2 linked regions of the Ruminococcus albus AD2013 genome follow. The protein of the gene in region 1 interacts with the protein of each later gene in a pairwise test. Links are inferred from orthologs where the notes say so. Each region holds a gene or a part of one and is shown on either strand. Other genes may lie near its edges.

Evidence for each region. The genes of interacting proteins can lie anywhere in the genome.
Region 2: the proteins of N773_RS0106710 (region 1) and rsfS interact in binary tests that used the Escherichia coli proteins (3 or more experiments, as listed by UniProt). The link is inferred for Ruminococcus albus AD2013 from one-to-one orthologs.

Annotation. Positions count from the first base shown.
Region 1 is NZ_JAGS01000001.1:1,517,908-1,522,314, reverse strand. The notes cover bases 750-3,671. They hold N773_RS0106710 (ATP-binding protein), read left to right. Parts: upstream 750-1,618; coding sequence 1,619-2,725; downstream 2,726-3,671. Other genes in these bases: N773_RS0106705 (DUF5682 family protein), read left to right, coding at 2,686-3,671; N773_RS0106715 (DUF6171 family protein), read left to right, coding at 1,186-1,437; N773_RS0106720 (IS200/IS605 family element transposase accessory protein TnpB), read left to right, coding at 750-970. In the rest of the region: more of N773_RS0106720, read left to right, coding at 1-749; more of N773_RS0106705, read left to right, coding at 3,672-4,407.
Region 2 is NZ_JAGS01000001.1:2,528,021-2,532,321, reverse strand. The notes cover bases 653-3,468. They hold rsfS (ribosome silencing factor), read left to right. Parts: upstream 653-1,782; coding sequence 1,783-2,154; downstream 2,155-3,468. Other genes in these bases: leuS (leucine--tRNA ligase), read left to right, coding at 2,282-3,468; yqeK (bis(5'-nucleosyl)-tetraphosphatase (symmetrical) YqeK), read left to right, coding at 1,117-1,698; nadD (nicotinate (nicotinamide) nucleotide adenylyltransferase), read left to right, coding at 653-1,114. In the rest of the region: rdgB (RdgB/HAM1 family non-canonical purine NTP pyrophosphatase), read left to right, coding at 1-173; N773_RS0111240 (YhbY family RNA-binding protein), read left to right, coding at 210-506; more of nadD, read left to right, coding at 503-652; more of leuS, read left to right, coding at 3,469-4,301. UniProt on the Escherichia coli protein: Functions as a ribosomal silencing factor. Interacts with ribosomal protein uL14 (rplN), blocking formation of intersubunit bridge B8.

The DNA of each region.
Region 1 (4,407 bases):
AGGTTATTCATTCCCGTCTATGTACCGTACAGTAATGTACAAACAGACCGGTGATTATACTGCCCAGATCAAAGTCTACATCCGTAATACATGGGACTGGATAACGATAAACCTTAAAAAGTCAGATATGGATTATATATACAGACATTGTCGCTTACGTAAGCAATGCGCTCCAACACTTCAAAAACGAGGCAAGGAGTGGTTTTTGGACTTTCCATTTGAAGAAAAGACCAAACTGGCAGATACATCTGTACACGAGCAGACCATTGTTGCTGTAGACCTTGGGATCAACACCGCAGCTACGGTTTCCGTAATGCGTTCAGATGGCACTATTCTTGGAAGGCATTTTTGTAAGCTTACCAAAGAAACAGACCATCTTATGCATTGTGTTAACCGTATAAAAAAAGCTCAGCAGCGTGGTAACTATAAAACACCAAGGCTTTGGGCAAAAGTCAAAGGAATCAATCACGACATTGCCACTAAAACTGCTGCCTGCATCGTAGATATAGCCGTTCTTTATAATGCAGATGTTATTGTATTTGAGCATTTAGACAAGAACGGTAAGGTCCGCGGTTCTAAAAAGCAGAAGCTCAAGCTGTGGCGCAGTCAGGAAGTTCAGTCTATTGTAACGAATAAAGCTCACAGACTAGGTATGAGAGTAAGCCATATCTGTGCATGGAATACGTCACGCCTTGCCTACGATGGCAGTGGTTTTGTACTTCGTGGTAAATTTGGTGGTTTCAATACCTATGAGCTATGCAAATTTCAAAATGGCAAGACCTACAACTGTGATCTATCTGCTTCGTATAATATAGGGGCAAGATATTTCATACGTGAAATATTAAAATCCTTGGATGAGAATTCAAGGTTGCTCATTGAGGCTAAAGTACCTCAATGCAGTAAGAGAAGCACCTGCACGTTCTCTACCTTAGTTAACCTGAATGCGGAATTTATTGCTCAAACAGCATAATTTTCTTAGTTCAGGCTGTATGGTAGAAACGTAGTCCGCCCACCTAAAGTGGGCGTGTCCGCTAGGACACTATTGGAAGCACGCGACTTTAGTCGTGTGAGGCTTCACTATGAACAAAAATAATCTAATATTTAAATCCCTCACTTGACAAAATCTGTTTTTCTGTTATAATATACCCATATAACTCAGCAAAAACCTGTCCGCAGGAGGTCACTATGAAAATAATCTGCAAAAAATGTCTGCTGGCGGATATCGACCGTGATGCTTATACCGAAAAACTCATGGAGTATATCGCCGCTGTTCCCGAGGATAAGCGCGTGGACGAGGAAGAATATCAGCGCCGACTTACACTGTGCAAACAGTGCGAACAGCTTTCAAACGGTATGTGCGCTGTCTGCGGCTGTTATGTGGAACTCCGTGCGCTGAAACCCGAACAAAGCTGTCCCGGGGAAGGCAAATACTGGTAAATAAATAGCTTTTTAACTGTTCTCTGTTTTTGCGGAGAGCAGTTTTTTATTGCCGCGAACATTTTTAGTACAGAAAATTGTACTGTATTTCATTTTTTATAAAAATCTGTTGTAATCTGAAAATAAATATGTTATAATCAATACATGGATAATTCGTGAACGAATAAGGAGGAGCACCCCTATGGAACAGAACTTCATAAAACCACCCGTGGAGATCAGATATGCCGACCAGCTGAAAGTACTGCGTGAAAACGATAATGGCAAAAAGCCCGAAAACTGGCTGCTTTCACCGAAGGCAGCACGAACTTTCATACTCGGCGGTGAGGTGGATACCCCCGAGGGCAAAGTAAAGATACCCCGCAAGTTCTACGGCAACGACGCACTCGTTGAAAGATGCATTATCACCCTTGCGGGCAGCCGCGGACTTATGCTTGTGGGCGAACCCGGCACAGCAAAGACCATGCTTTCCGAACTTCTGTCAGCCGCCTGCTGCGGTGTCAGCACCAACACAGTTCAGGGTACGGCGGGCACCACCGAGGATATGATAAAGTACAGCTGGAACTATGCCCTGCTGCTTGCAAAGGGTCCCTGCCGCGAAGCCCTCGTCCCCTCGCCACTGCTTGTTGGAATGGAGAAAGGCATATTTGCCCGCTTTGAGGAGATAACCCGTACTCCCGCCGAGATACAGGACAGCCTTATATCCGTGATGAGTGACCAGATACTCAATATCCCAGAACTGGGCGATGAGGGCCTTGTTCAGGCAAAACGCGGCTTCAATATTATTGGCACTGCCAACACCCGCGATAAGGGCGTAAACGAGATGTCGGGCGCTCTTAAAAGACGTTTCAACTTCGAGACCGTTGAACCTGTAAGCGATGTAAGTCTTGAAAAGGAGATAATTATCCGTGAAGCCGAAAACATGGCTAAGGCAGGTCATATCGACTGTCCGATAGATACCGATGTGGCAGAACTTCTGGCAGTAACTTACCACGAACTCCGTGAGGGCAAAACAGCCGAGGGCACCGTGGTTGAAAAGCCTGCCGCTGTCATGAGTACCGCGGAAGCTGTATCCGTCTATTATCAGACTATCAGCCACGCATGGTATTACGGCGACGGCACAGCGGATATGGGCATACTGACAGAGAATCTTCTCGGCGCGGTGTGCAAGGAGAATAAGGACGACCTTGAAAAGCTGAAAGCATATTTCAGAACAGCAGTCAAGGAGAAAGCGAAAAAGGTGGGCGGCGTATGGACGGAATATTCAAAGACAGCCTCTTTACTGAGATAACGGGTGAAGCAGGTGAATTTCTGAAATACGATACTTCACGCAGACTTCTGTTCTTTCCCGTAAGGCACCACAGCCCTGTTTGTTCCTATCAGCTTCTTCGTGCGATAGAGGAATTCTCACCCACAGCGGTACTGGTGGAAGGTCCCGAAAATGCCAACGACCTTATCTCCGTGCTGACCGATGAACGCACCGAACTCCCGGCGGCTTTCTACTACTTCTACAAGGATAAAAAGAAGCTTGTCAGCGAAGATGCCGAGGACTACAAGTGCTACTATCCATTCCTCTATTCCTCACCCGAATTCAACGCACTGGCAGCCGCTGCGGCAAAGGGTATCACTGCCGCATTCATCGACCTGCCTTACAGCGAGATACTCATACACACCGCAAAGGGCAAGGGTCTGCGCAAAGATGCTGAAAAGCACAGCTATACCGATGACACCCGCCTTATACGTTCTCAGTTCTACAAAAGGCTCTGTGAGAAAACAGGCATACGCAATTTTGAAGAATTCTGGGAGAAGTATTTTGAGATAGAGGGTCTTAAACTCACACCCGCCGAATTCTGCAAAAATATGCACACTTATTGCGTGCTGACACGCTCTCAGGAAAAGGATGCCGAGCTTGAAGCAGAGGGCACTCTCGCCCGCGAAAGGCATATGGCTCTTCGAATAAAAGAAGCCCTTGACAAGGGCGAAAAAGTTCTTGTGGTAACAGGCGGACTTCACAGCCTCGGGCTTGCGAAGCTGATGCATAAGGGTAATTTCAAGGCTGAAAAGCTACACAAGATGACACCTGATATTCAGGGCTCTTTCCCCACGGCTTATTCTTACGAAGCCGCAGATGCACTCCACGGCTACGCATCGGGCATGAGATGTCCCGCTTTCTATGACAGCATAATGAAGCGCATCGTAAACGGCGCAGATTCGGCGAATGTCTATAATGATGCCACCCTTGAACTGCTTATAAAGACAGCCAAGGAAAGTTCCCAAAAGGATATCCCCATATCAATAGCCGATATCACTTCCGCAGAGACCGTTATGTCAGGTCTTGCCGCTCTCAGGAACGTGAGCCAGTGCGGTCTTTCGGAACTTGCCGACGGTATCACCTCGGCGTTCATCAAGGGCGAAAAGACCATATCATCCGCAATGCCCCTTGATATAATGAAACGCCTTGCAACAGGGGATAGTATCGGGCGTATCGGCGATAAGACCCATGTACCGCCCCTTGTGGCAGACTTTGAAAAACAGTGTGATATTTTCAAACTGAAATACGCCAGCGTTATCCCGCAGGAGGCTGACGTACCTCTGTTCCTCGGTGAAAGAGGTCTTGCCCTCAGCCGATTACTGCACAGGCTGACTTATCTTGATACAGGCTTTGCTACCCTGACAAAAGGTCCCGACCTGAAACGCGGCAGGGACAGGAGCCGTGTGCGTGAGCTATGGAAATACCGCCGCACTCCGCAGGTGGACGCTTCTCTAATCGACCATACCGCCGACGGTTTCACCATTGAAGAAGCCTGCACCAATCTTGCGGCACGAGCCCTCAACGAGAACCGCCGCTGTCAGGACGCGGCACAGACCGCAATAGACTGCTTCCTCATGGGCATACCACTCACCGACCATCAGAAAGAACTGATTTATGATATAGTTTCCGAAGACGGCGATTTCTTCTCCATTGGCGAGGGT
Region 2 (4,301 bases), 1.0 Mb from region 1 along the record:
GGGTATACGGCACCATAAACCGTGCGCCCGTAGGTGAGAACGGCTTCGGCTATGACCCTATATTCATGTACGAGGGCAGAAGCTTCGCCCAGATACCCGCTGAGGAAAAGAATGCCGTATCTCACAGGGCAAACGCACTTAAACAGCTTGAAGAAAAGCTGGCGGCAAGATAATACCGTCAGAATTTTATAAAACCGAAAGGACAGAATATGATAACAACTAAGCAGAGAGCAGAACTTAAAAGTATAGCTATGAAAATGAAGCCGTCTTTCCAGATAGGCAAGGGCGGACTTAACGATGCGCAGACCGCGCAGATAGACGACTATCTCAGGGTACACGAGATAATAAAGGTAAAGGTGCTGGATAACTCGCTGTACACCGCAAGGGAAGCAGCTGAGGAACTGGCAGAAAAGATAAATGCCGAGGTAGTACAGGTGATAGGTTCAAATCTGGTGCTGTATAAGCGCAACGAGGAAGAACCTGTTATCAAATTCAAGAGCAAATGATGAACATAGGCGTATACGGCGGCACTTTCGACCCCATACACAAGGGTCATGCAAGGCTGCTGGAGCTTGCAAAAACTCTTGGGGGACTTGACAAGGTGATAGTCATGCCTGACAGGATACCGCCACATAAAGTCAGGGAGAATATGGCTTCTCCTGAGGACAGGATTGAAATGTGCAGGCTTACTTTCGCAGGGCATGATGATATCGAAGTCAGCGACTGGGAGATAAGGCAGGAGGGCAAAAGCTACTCCGTGCTGACACTGCGCCATTTCAAAAAATTGTATCCCGAGGACAGACTGTGGTTCATAATGGGCAGCGATATGCTGACTACCTTTACACAGTGGTACTGCTACGAAGAGATACTCACACTGGCAGGGCTCATATGTCTGACCAGATACAGCGGCGACGATGCCGAACTTGAAAAGGCAGCGGAAGAACTCCGTGCTAAAGGCGGAGATATAAAGATACTTCCCGCCGATGCTTTTGAGGTATCAAGTTCACAGTTGAGAAAGCTTATCGCGCAGGGCGAAGACTGTGAGGGGTATCTTGACAGCAGGGTGAGAAAGTATATAAACAGCAAAGGTCTTTACAGAAAGCGTGAGGGGTAAAATTGAAAGAATCCAAACAGATAGGGATATACAAAAAATATCTCAGGGAGCATTTATCAAAGAAGAGATATACACATTCGCTGAATGTGGCATTTTCCGCAGTTGAACTTGCCAAAAAGTACGGCGGAGACAGCGATAAGGCGTATACAGCAGGACTTCTCCATGATATAGCCAAGGAGCTTCCCGCTGAAGAACAGCTTGAACTTGTGATGGCTTCCAAACTCGATGTAAGCGAGATAGAAACGAAAGCGCCCCCGCTTTTTCACGCAATAGCAGGAGCAGAACTGATACAGACACTTTTCGATATCCGCGATGATGAGATAATAACGGCTATACGCAGGCATACCGTTGCGGCGGGCGGCATGAGCAAGCTTGATGTTATAATATATCTTGCAGACCTCATATCCGCTGACAGGGATTACAAGGACGTGAACCGTATGCGCAAGCTGGCAGACAAAAGCCTCGAACGTGCCATGTGCGAAGCCCTCAGATTTTCCATATCGGATTCCGTCAGCAAAGGCAACACTATCCCCGCAGCAACGCTGGACGCTTACAACGAGTACATAAAGTATATGAAAAAGTAGGTATATACCATAAGTCGATTGACAAAGATAAACAGGCATGATATAATAAATCGAAGTTTTATCAACTGATACAGGAGGAATAACATGGCAGAGTTAACTACCGAGCAGAAGCTGGAAATAATAGTAAAGGCGCTGGATTCAAAGCGCGGAGAAGATATACAGGCAATAGGCATAGGCGATCTTACGATACTGGCTGACTACTTCATCATAGCAAACGGCGGTTCCACCGTGCAGACAAAGGCTATGGCTGAAGAAGTTGAGTTCAAACTCTCTCAGGAGGGTATTGAACCTCATCATACCGAGGGCTACGGTCCCAACAACTGGATAGTGCTGGATTACCGCGATATCGTGGTACACGTATTCAACAAGGAAACAAGAGACCAGTACAAGCTGGAAAGGCTCTGGACTGACGGCAAAGAGGTCGATATCTCAAAGTTCGTGACCAAAGAGGCATGACTCCGGAGCGGGGTATACGTGATGTATATCCGCGGCGGCTTTACATTTGAAAAAAAATATGCTATAATAGAACGTGATATTTTTGCTTTGGAAAAGCATAAACTATATACAAGGAAGATGAAACAATATGAGCAATTACGATTTCAGTGCCATTGAGAAAAAATGGCAGAAGTACTGGGAAGAGCATGAAACTTTCAAGACTGATGTATGGGATTTCAGCAAGCCAAAGTTCTATGCGCTGGATATGTTCCCTTATCCGTCGGGCGTGGGTCTGCACGCAGGTCACCCCGAAGGTTATACCGCTACTGATATAGTATCCCGTATGAAGCGTATGCAGGGCTATAATGTACTGCACCCCATGGGCTATGACTCCTTTGGTCTGCCCGCAGAGCAGTATGCAGTAAATACAGGCAACCACCCCAACGGCTTCACTCAGGAGAATATCAAGACTTTCTCCAAGCAGCTGAAAGAACTGGGCTTTGACTATGACTGGTCAAAGATGATTGCAACCTCCGACCCCGCTTTCTACAAGTGGACACAGTGGATATTCAAGCAGCTGTATCTGGACGGCTATGCTAAGTATATAGATATGCCTGTAAACTGGTGCGAGGAGCTTGGTACAGTTCTTTCCAACGATGAAGTCATCGACGGCAAGTCCGAGCGCGGCGGTTTCCCTGTTGTAAGAAAGAATATGAAGCAGTGGGTCATCGACCAGCCTGCTTTCGCTGAAAAACTGCTGGAGGGTCTGGACGAGATAGACTGGCCCGAATCAACAAAGAGTATGCAGCGCAACTGGATAGGCAAGTCCACAGGTGTTGAGGTAGAGTTCGATATCGTTGGTGGAGGAAAGTTCTCCATATTCACCACTTGTATCGAGACCATCTACGGTATCACATTCATGGTTCTTGCTCCCGATGGTGAGATAACCGAGAGACTTCTTGACAGAGTTCAGAACCGCGATGAAGTCCAGGCTTATATCGACGAGACAAAGAAGAAAAATGATATGGACCGTACCGAGCTCAACAAGACAAAGTCAGGCTGCGAGCTGAAGGGCGTTACTTGTATAAACCCTGTAAACGGCAAGGAAGTTCGTATGTTCATCGGCGATTTCGTACTTGCAAGCTACGGCACGGGTGCAGTAATGGCAGTACCCAGCCACGATCAGCGTGACTTTGAATATGCTGTTGCTCACAATATAGATATGATACAGGTAATAGACGGCAAGGACGGTCATATCGACGTTACAGGTGCCGCTATGGAAAAGGGCGAGTACCTTGGCAAGGGTTACAAGCTGATAAATTCGGAGGAGTTCACAGGTCTGACCGTTGAAGAAGCTAAGGAAGCCATTACCGTTAAGCTGGAAAAGATGGGCAGAGCAAAGCGCACTGTAAACTATCATTTCCGTGAGTGGATATTTGCACGTCAGAGATACTGGGGCGAGCCCGTACCTGTGGTACATACAGAGAACGGCATACATGTACTGGATGATGAAGAACTGCCTCTGGTACTGCCCGAGCTGGACGACTACAAGGGCAAGAACGGCAAAGCTCCTCTTGAAAATGCAACCGAGTGGAAGCAGTACGACCACAACGGCATAAAGGGCGTAAGAGAAACATCTACCATGCCAGGAAGCGCAGGTTCAAGCTGGTACTTCCTGAGATATATCGACCCCAACAACGATAAGCAGTTTGCAGACCCCGAGCTTCTGAAGCACTGGATGCCTGTTGACCTCTACATCGGCGGACCCGAGCATACCGTAGGTCACCTGATATACTCCCGTATCTGGAACAGATACCTCTACGACAAGGGTCTTGCACCTACCAAGGAGCCCTTCAAGAAGCTGGTACATCAGGGTATGATACTGGGTTCAAACGGCATCAAGATGGGTAAGCGTTTCCCTGAGTTCGTTGTAAATCCCTCGGATATCATCAGAGATTTCGGTGCTGATACCCTCAGACTTTACGAGATGTTCATGGGACCTCTGGAAGTTTCCAAGCCCTGGAGCCAGAGCGGTGTTGAGGGTGCAAAGAAGTTCCTCAACCGTGTATGGAATTTCTTCACCGAGGATAAGAACCTCACCGACGATAACGACGGCGCACTCACAAAGGTATACCACCAGACTGTTAAGAAAGTCACCGACGATTTCG